Regions from separate parts of the Ruminococcoides intestinihominis genome, predicted to be linked through region 3. Evidence: riboswitches for the same ligand, from Rfam matches in the RefSeq annotation. Region 3 holds a riboswitch; each other region holds the start of a gene.

Region 1 (3,288 bases), on a different contig from region 3:
GTTTGGAAGAAAATAAGCCTTGTCCTGTATGTGGTTCAACAGTCCATCCTCATAAAGCAGTTAAGTTGCCTAATGCACCAACTAAAGAAATGGTTGAGTCAGCAAAGAACAATTACGAAAGGTATCAAAAAGTTGTTGATACTGAAAGACAAAATGTTTTTAGCAAACATGGTGAATTAAAGGAAAAGGCAAATGCCCTTGAAACAAAGGTTCAAGAAATATTAGGTGATTACAAGTTGCTTGATGCTCTTGAAATTATTAAGAAAGAGGTTTCTGATTTAGCAGATAATTATGTTAAGCTAGACAAAACCTTAAAAGCATTACAAATAAAGAGTAACAGAAAGCAGGAACTTGAAAGAATTATTCCTGAAAAGAATAATGAAATCAATGAACTGAATAAGCGAATTACCGTAGTAAAGATGGCAGTAGCGTCTTGTGAAGCTGATATTACTTCTTATGAAGAGCAGTATAATTCTCTAAAGAAAGAATTACAGTTTGGTAGTGAAAGTGAAGCAGTTAAGAAGATTAACAGTATTAATGAAGTTATAAATGCTGAAAAGGCTGATTATAATTCTGTATTAGAAAAATATAATCAGTATGAAAAATTGATTTCAGCAACCGATGCATCAATCAAAGCATTAAAAGGTCAACTTGAAAAGATAGATAAGGTACCGGATATAGATAAGGTTAAAATCAAGAGAGATGAAACTGAAAAGGCTATCAGTGATTTATCTAATGAAACTAAAGCCATTAATTATAGATATTCTGCTAACACAAATGTTTTGGTTAATGTAAAGAGAGAAAATGAAAATCTTATCAAGGCTGAAAAAGAATTTAAGCTGATTTCACCACTTGCAAGTACAGCCAATGGTGGTATCGGTGTTAACAAGATGGAGCTTGAAACATTTGTACAGTTAAATTACTTTGACCGTATTCTTGCTAAAGCAAATAAACGATTAATGGAAATGACAAGTGGTCAGTATGAGTTGGTTCGCCAAACAGAGTCAAGTGATGGCAGAACTAAATTCGGACTTGACCTTAATGTATATGACCATCATTGTGGCAGTGAAAGAGCAATTAGTTCACTTTCCGGTGGTGAGTCCTTTAAGGCTGCACTTTCATTAGCTTTGGGTCTTTCTGATGAAATTCAGTCCTCAGCCGGTGGTATTAAAATTGATACAATGTTTGTTGATGAAGGCTTTGGTTCACTTGATGATGAATCATTAAGACAAGCGATGAATGTACTTATTAAACTTTCCGGCAGTAACCGACTTGTAGGTATTATTTCCCATGTAACAGAACTAAAGGATAGAATTGATAAACAGATTGTTGTTACCAAAACCCCTAATAAAGGTAGTAAAATTGAAATTATTTGTTAAATTACTGCAACACTTACAAATGGCAAGAAACTTTATTGCTATGTAACAGTTACTACTTCTCCTAAACTAAGCAGAACTACTTTGAACTTGAAGAAAGGCAAAACTGCTACAGTATAATTAACAGGTAAAGTTGCAAATATAAACAATAAGTATTACAACACTAAGGTTGCAAAGATTGTTTCAAAGGCTAACACAACTTCTATTAAGGTTAAAGCACTAAAGAAAGGCACAACTACTCTAAAGATTAGAGTTAACGGTGTAAATGTGCTAAGACTAAAAGTTAAAGTAAAGTAAAATTTTAAGTGATTTATAGAAACATACCTTAATTAGTATTAGGGTATGTTTCTTTATTTTACAGTTGACAAAATTCTACATTTAGTAGTATATTAATAGATAGGGAGTTTGCAAATTAGCAATCTGAGAGGAAGTTGACAACTTCGACCTAGTACCTGATTTGGATAATGCCAGCGTAGGGAAATAATTGACTTATTTGACGGGTATGCCTTTGGTATGCCCGTTTTTGTATGTAAAATATTTTAATTTATATGTTTGGAGGTAACAATTATGTTAGGTAATTGCCTTGATAATGTTAGAAAAAGTGTTCCACTTGTACACAACATTACTAACTATGTAACAGTAAATGATGTTGCAAATGTACTTCTTGCTTGTGGTGGCAGTCCTATTATGTCTGATGAACCTGATGATGTAGCAGATATTACATCAATCTGTGGTGGTCTAAATATTAATATCGGCACACTTAATAAGCGTTCAATTGAAGGTATGTTTATTGCCGGTAAAAAGGCAAATGAACTTAACCACAAGGTTCTTCTTGATCCGGTAGGTGCCGGTGCATCTGCACTTCGTACAAATACTGCAGTTAAGCTAATGAAAGAAATTAAGTTTGATGTTGTTCGTGGTAACATTTCAGAAATCAAAACTTTAGCCTTAGGTAGTGGCACAACTAAGGGTGTTGATGCTGATGTGGCAGATACTGTTACAGAAGATAACCTTGATTCATCAGTAAAGTTTGTAAAGAATTTTGCAAAGAGCATCAACTCAGTAGTAGCAATTACAGGTGCTATTGACCTTGTAAGTGACGGTGAAAAGTGCTATGTAATCCGTAACGGTGAAGCTGATATGAGCAAAATCACAGGTACAGGCTGTCAGCTTTCAGGTATGACAACTGCATTTATTGTAGCTAATCCTGACAATGTACTTGAAGCAGTAGCATCAGCAGTTTGTACAATGGGTCTTGCAGGTGAAATTGCAAAAACAAGAATGGTTGAGGGTGACGGTAACTCAACATACCGTAACAGAATTATTGATGCTATCTATAATATGGATGGTGAAACATTAAATAAGGGAGCAAAGTATGAATTGCGATAAGAAAGATTTACTTCTATATGCAGTAACCGATAGACATTGGTTAAATGGTGAAACTCTTTATAGCCAAGTAGAAAAGGCTCTTAAAGGTGGAGCAACATTTATTCAGCTAAGAGAAAAGAAACTTGATGAAGGTTCTTTCCTAGAAGAAGCAAAGGAAATTCAGAAACTTTGTAAGGAATACAATGTACCATTTGTGATTAATGACAATGTAGAAATTGCAAAGGAAATTAATGCTGATGGTGTCCATGTTGGTCAAAGTGATATGGAAGCACAGAATGTAAGAGAAATTCTGGGTGATGACAAAATCATCGGTGTATCAGCTCAAACAGTAGAACAAGCACTACTTGCTGAAAAGCATGGTGCTGACTACCTAGGTGTTGGTGCAGTTTTCAAAACAGGTTCAAAGGATGACGCTGAAGAAGTTTCTCACGATGAACTTGAAAGAATTTGTAAAGCAGTTTCAATTCCTGTAATTGCAATTGGTGGTATTACTCACGATAATGTAAAAGAACTTGCCGGTAGA
Region 2 (3,288 bases), on a different contig from region 3:
ACTTTCGTGCTAATTTACAAGCCTCACCAATATACTCTACATTGCTTTGACCTCTGCTTTCACCGGTAAGAATCAAAATTTCTTCCATACCACTATCGGCAATAACTTTCATTTCTTTTTCAATTTGTTCCATTGAAAGTTTCATACGATTAATGTGATTGTAACAGTTAAAGCCACAATAAACACAATAGTTTTCGCAATAATTTGCTATGTATAACGGCGTAAACATATATACGGTATTGCCAAAATGCTTACTTGTTTCTACTCTTGCTCTCTGAGCCATTTGTTCTAGGAATGGTTCTGCTGCAGGTGATAAAAGTGCTTTAAAATCCTCTATAGAACAAGTTTCATGTTCAAGTGCTTTTCGTACATCTTTTGCAGTATATTTTGAATAGTCATAAGAATTCATATGGTCCATTACATTCTTACAAACATCTGACTCAATAACTTCCATACCGGGCATATATTCCATATGGTTTTTACGGTATGATGGGTCATTCTCCAGTCTATGTTTCTTCTCAAGTGCTTTTGGTGACAAAAACTCTGAGTCAATTAAAAATTCGTTTTCCATTAAAATTCACCTCTTAATTACGCAAGAAACCTGTTAATGGATCTGAAGAAGATGCACCACGAGTTAGAACTCTGCCTAATCCTGATAAGTATGCCTTTCTACCGGCTTCTATAGCATTCTTAAATGCAGATGCCATCAATGGTAAGTCACCGGCAGTAGCTAATGCAGTATTTGCCATAATTGCTGATGCACCCATTTCCATTGCTTCACAAGCCTGAGAAGGTTTACCGATACCGGCATCTACAATAATTGGTAAATCAATTTCATCAATTAGAATTTGGATAAAATCTTTAGTAGCTAGACCTTTATTTGAACCGATTGGTGAAGCTAAAGGCATAATTGATGCTGCACCGGCATTAACTAAATCACGAGCAACATTTAGGTCAGGATACATATAAGGCATTACAACAAAACCCTCTTTTGCCAGAATTTCTGTAGCCTTAATAGTTTCTTGGTTATCAGGAAGCAGGTACTTACTATCTCTCATAATTTCAATCTTTACAAAGTTGCCACAACCAAGTTCTCTGGCTAGTCTTGCAATTCTTACTGCTTCATCAGCATTTCTTGCACCACTTGTATTAGGTAGTAATGTAACACCCTTTGGAATATAATCAAGGATATTTTCTTGTTCCTTAGTATTAGCTCTACGAACTGCAAGTGTAATAATTTCAGCACCGGCATCCTTAATAGCTGAGTCAATAAGTTTCATAGAATACTTACCTGAACCTAAAATAAATCTTGAGTTAAATTCATGACCACCAATGATAAGTTTATCATTTTCCATTATAATTTCCTTCTTTCAATGTATATCAAGTTTGTTTTATTTTTTCTTAAGAAGAAATTAGCCTCCACCCATAAAGCTAACAACTTCTACTACATCACCATCTTTTAGTACAGTTGTTTCATAATCAGACTTTGAGATAATTACTTCATTACATTCAACTGCAATAGTCTTTGGGTTATAGTTTGCAATTTCCAGATACTGTGAAATAGTCTTTCCTGACATATCAACTTCTTTACCGTTAATTGTTACCACTTTTGCACCTCCTATAAGTAAAAAAAGAAGCTACCCTATGTTTGGGTAACTTCTCAAAATACATTAATAAATATATCCCTACGTTGGCATTATCCAAATCAGGTAATGGTCGAAGATTATATCTTCCTCTCAGCCTGTAACACAAGCTCCCATAATTTTTACTTTAATAATATTATACTCTTACTTATTATTATTTTCAATAGTTTAAAATTTTATTTTAATTTTTACGCCGTTTTTTCGTCATTTTCTTTTAAAGAAATAAAAAAATACCCATAGGTTAGCTAAAAGTGGCTTATCTATGGGCTTTTCTTTGGTGGAGATGAAGGGGCTCGAACCCTCGACTCCCACAATGCCATTGTGGTACTCTCCCAGCTGAGCTACATCCCCGTTCAATAAGATAATTCTATCACAAGGTAATGAAAAAATCAAGAATTATCTTTTATAATATCAGCTACTTCAACAGGAATTACCTTTTGCAATGAGGATAGTGACAACTCAACCTGGTTACCTACCCTACCTGCTGAAAAGTAGATAGTATCATAGTCATTAGCAGTCTTATGGATAAAAGTTTTAAACTGCTTTTTCATACCGATTGGCGAACAGCCACCATGGATATATCCTGTTAGTGGCAAAAGTTCTTTTTGGTGAATCATCTCTATTGACTTTTCTTTTGCAACTTTGGCAGCTTTCTTTAAATCAAGTTCTTTATTTGCCGGTACAACAAAAACATAATGTTCTTTACTTTTACCAACAGTTACAAGGGTTTTAAAAACCTTGCCTACTTCTTGATTAAGAGCATTTGCTACTTCTTCTGCGTTAAGTTTTGTATTATCATAAGCATAGTGAGAATACTCAATTTTCTTTTGGTCAAGAATTCTCATTACATTAGTTTTTTCTTGTTTTTTTGCCATAATATCACCACTAATTTTTGCTCATCATATTATAAGATGTTTTTACTGCATCTTCAGAAATATCACAAAACAGTTCATACACATTTACATTGCTGAGAACTTTATCAAGAACAGTTAATAGGCTTGACATTTTTTGTTTATCATTAATACAAAGTGTTTGTGGCAGGAATTTTCCTATAGCTTTCTTGGTAGATATTTTATTGATAACATTTTCTTTGCCTTGGTTGATACAACAAATACCTTTTAGTGGTACTAAAATATTTTTATTAATATCATGTTTACCTGAAAAAGGTGTGCCACAAGCATATATCTTATTATCAATTATTCTGATAACCGGTTTGTCGTCATTTATCATAACGGCTCTGTCCCCAAAATACTTCATCCACAAAGCACAATGGGTTGACTTTCCTGTACCACTATTTGCAGTAAAAAGATAGGCTTCATTATCAACAGATATTGCTGATGAATGAAGAAGTATTCCGTCATAATCTAAGATTGCTTCGTAAAATATCATTCCATAAATTACATACTCAGCAAGTGACCTTGATATATGAGGAAAAGAAAGGATATAGTTATCTATCCTTTCTTCTGTAACATTAAGAGTTATGTCTGGTTTTAAATTTTGATTTTTTGCTAAATATTTTTCAGAACGAGTAATTGTCTGTTTATATTTGGGTTCATAATAAACATTTAAACCACACATATTATATAGCATAAAAACCTCTTATTTATAATAAGTTAATAGGATTGCTCTGCCTCTGTTGATTGTG
Region 3 (3,288 bases):
AAAGTTTTTCTAATACTTTTCACATAAATTACAAGTATATTTCAACTATTTGTAAAGTGGAAAACATATTGACTTTATATACTATAAGCGTACTAAAGAGATACAGAGCTTTAGATACATTGTTTTAACTCCTCAAATAAAACATTGAAAAACCCCTCATTTTTTCATTAAGTCAAAAACACCGAACATTAGGTTCGGTGTTTTGCCTTTTGTAATGTGTTTTTTCTTTTCACACAAAGCACATTTATAATTCAACCGTTACTAACAGTAAAAACAAAGTGGTGCTTTATACTATAACCAAGCTAGAAAAATATAGAAATTAATTAACTTATTATATAGTAAAAATTGTAAAGGAGATTATTATGGCTTATTTAACAGAGAAGAATATAGAAACTATTGCATATAGTATTGTACAGCAGTATATGAATATTTATAACATCAGCAGTAATGAAGTCTTTAAGGTTAGCCCTGAGAATGTAGCAAATATGCTGGGTATTAACATTGAGTATGTTGACTTTAACGATAAAAAGGTTCTGGGCAAAGTTACTTTGTGTGATGTGAAGGATAAGATAGGTGAAAGAGAAGTAACCCTTAATAACCAAACTGTTTATGTGAATAAACAGTTGCTAAAGGGCAGTAGTGGTCAAAAAAACTTTGTAACAATGTGTGGAATTTCTTTCTGGATTCTTAACCGTATTAATAGTGACTTGTATGGTGAAAAGTACCGTAAAAAGCCTATTACTTTAAGGGATGCACCAAGCGATGATATTATTGAAGGTATCACTTCTACTTTAGCATTAGAAATATTGATGCCAAAAGAAACTATCAATTTAGTTTTTAACAAGGTTTATGGTGTTGATAAACTGAATATTATCAATCCTGTTGTGGATAAAAGTAACTTTATAAAGTTTAACGCAATGGCTGATATGTTCGGTGTAACTAAAGAGATTTTGGCTATCAGACTACAGAAGATGGGTAAGCTGACCGAATATCAGTTTTGTGGTTATGAAAACTTGTTGCAACTGCTTATGGCGTTGAAGAACTACCATTGCAAGGCTTAGTTTGTGAACAAAATATAGATTTACTATGAATAAATTTACTATTATAAATCTTTAGTGAATTTGTTATAAAAACTTTTAACTTTTTTCAAAAAAACCATTGACATTTTATATTTATGTGGTATTATTTAATTGAAGAAGAAAAGAAATAGTAAACAAGATATAAACATTCTAGAGTGTTATTATATAAGCGTACAGTGTATTACAAGGAGGTATTACCGATGTACCACGGGATTATAGTTCTTGCCGTAGTTTTGGTTTTAATGACTTTACTTTTAGCTACATGTGTTGGGATTGTATTATATATGAATAGATCTAGCAAACCAACAATTAGCAAATCAGATAACGATAATGTTAAGAAGAAACAACCAATTCCCGACATTGAAAACCTTGATATGGTGGCTTTGTTCGGTAAAAAAGCCTAATTTTATCAAGTAAATTACAATTGAATATTTAAAAATTTGAACTTAATTGTTCAAAACATCTACACAAATAAAATTAAATTTAATTAATACGAAAAATTAATTAAGAATTTGTTTTAACTTTTATTATAATTCCATTGTCACGTATGTGATAAATATAGGTGGCTTACTAAGATGTAATACTTACGGATAAAATTTTAATTTTAATTTGGAAGGACATAAGGAACATACCCAATAAGGTATGTTCCTTTTTGTGTTCCTATATATTTTTACAAAAAGTATTTGACAAATATTATTTTTAATGGTATTATAATTGCAAATCAAACAGGGGAGCTACAAAAGTGGCTGAGAGTAAGGTGTGCGCCTTAGACCCTTAACCTGATTCGGATAATGCCGACGTAGGGAGCTTTAAGATAGGATTTTTATGGCACTGTGCGTTTGCATAGTGCTTTTTTATTTGAGGAGGAACAATAATGGAAAAGAGAAAAAAGACTATCTTAAGATTGTGTGAAAGTGCTATTATGATTGCACTTGCTACTGTGTTAAGTATGATTAAGTTTGCAAACCTACCTTTTGGTGGCAGTGTAACACTTTGCAGTATGTTACCACTTGTACTGATTGCTTACCGTTATAAGTGGAAGTGGGGAGTACTTACCGGTGTTGTTTATGGACTGGTACAAATGGTACTTGGAGCAAACAACCTTTCTTACGGTACATCAGTTTTAGCAGTTATACTGATTATTTTGTTTGATTACCTTGTAGCTTTTGGTGTAATTGGTTTTGCCGGTGTGTTTAGAGATAAATTCCACAACCAACCACTTGAAATTGCTTTAGGTGCATTTCTTGCTTGTGCATTAAGATATATCTGTCACTTTATTTCAGGTTGGGCAGTATGGAAAATGTGGGCACCTGAGGGACAACCTGCTTGGTTATATTCCGTAACATACAACGCAACATATATGGTACCTGAAACTATTGTAACAATTGTTGTTGGTGTATTAATTGCACTTGTACTTGACTTTAGGAAGGACACAGTTGGTGCATTAAAGAGAGCATAAGTATTTAACATATATCTACTATTACAGCAAAAAAGCCTAGGGAATAAAACCCTAGGCTTTTTGCTGTATATAATGTTGTGAATTAGTCTGAATCAAGTTTAAGAACTGCCATAAATGCTTCCTGTGGAACTTCAACAGAACCAAGCTGACGCATTCTCTTCTTACCTTCTTTTTGCTTTTCAAGTAGTTTCTTCTTACGAGTAATGTCACCACCGTAACATTTAGCAAGAACATCTTTACGCATAGCTTTAACAGTTTCTCTGGCAATAATCTTACCACCGATACAAGCCTGAATTGGCACTTCAAATAACTGTCTTGGAATTTTTTCCTTTAGCTTTTCTGCCATTTTTCTTGCTCTGCCATATGCTTTATCTGCGTGAATAATAAATGAAAGTGCATCAATTACTTCACCGTTTAGCATAATGTCAAGTTTAACCAGCTGACTTTCTCTGTAATCCTTTAGTTCATAGTCAAAGGATGCATAACCTCTTGTCCTGCTTTTTAGTGTGTCAAAGAAATCATAAATAATTTCAGCAAGTGGCATTTCATAGTGAATATCAACTCTATCTGAGTCAATATAATCCATACCCACAAAGATACCTCGTCTATCCTGACAAAGCTCCATAATGTTACCTACATATTCTGATGGTGCATAAATATGAGCATCAGTCATAGGTTCTTCAGCCTTTGCAATAAGTGCAGGGTCAGGGTAATTAGTAGGGTTACTAATCATTTCAACAGTACCGTCAG

Evidence for each region. A riboswitch is a leader RNA that binds a small molecule or an ion and turns the genes downstream of it on or off. The one in region 3 is predicted to bind thiamine pyrophosphate.
Region 1: another riboswitch for thiamine pyrophosphate. It lies ahead of thiM (hydroxyethylthiazole kinase); the one in region 3 lies ahead of thiT (energy-coupled thiamine transporter ThiT).
Region 2: another riboswitch for thiamine pyrophosphate. It lies ahead of thiS (sulfur carrier protein ThiS); the one in region 3 lies ahead of thiT (energy-coupled thiamine transporter ThiT).

What each region holds. Positions count from the first base shown of each region.
Region 1 is NZ_JBBMEY010000006.1:14,661-17,948, reverse strand. It holds gene WMO18_RS02745 (AAA family ATPase) at 1-1,379, shown strand, start outside; TPP riboswitch at 1,764-1,872, shown strand; gene thiM (hydroxyethylthiazole kinase) at 1,944-2,765, shown strand; gene thiE (thiamine phosphate synthase) at 2,752-3,288, shown strand, end outside.
Region 2 is NZ_JBBMEY010000001.1:142,298-145,585, forward strand. It holds gene thiH (2-iminoacetate synthase ThiH) at 1-571, opposite strand, end outside; gene WMO18_RS00740 (thiazole synthase) at 585-1,355, opposite strand; gene thiS (sulfur carrier protein ThiS) at 1,413-1,607, opposite strand; TPP riboswitch at 1,666-1,770, opposite strand; tRNA gene WMO18_RS00750 (tRNA-Ala) at 1,919-1,994, opposite strand; gene ybaK (Cys-tRNA(Pro) deacylase) at 2,033-2,518, opposite strand; gene WMO18_RS00760 (hypothetical protein) at 2,529-3,233, opposite strand; gene WMO18_RS00765 (thiamine diphosphokinase) at 3,243-3,288, opposite strand, start outside.
Region 3 is NZ_JBBMEY010000004.1:24,386-27,673, forward strand. It holds gene WMO18_RS02040 (ImmA/IrrE family metallo-endopeptidase) at 363-1,061, shown strand; TPP riboswitch at 1,797-1,902, shown strand; gene thiT (energy-coupled thiamine transporter ThiT) at 1,954-2,538, shown strand; gene lepA (translation elongation factor 4) at 2,621-3,288, opposite strand, start outside.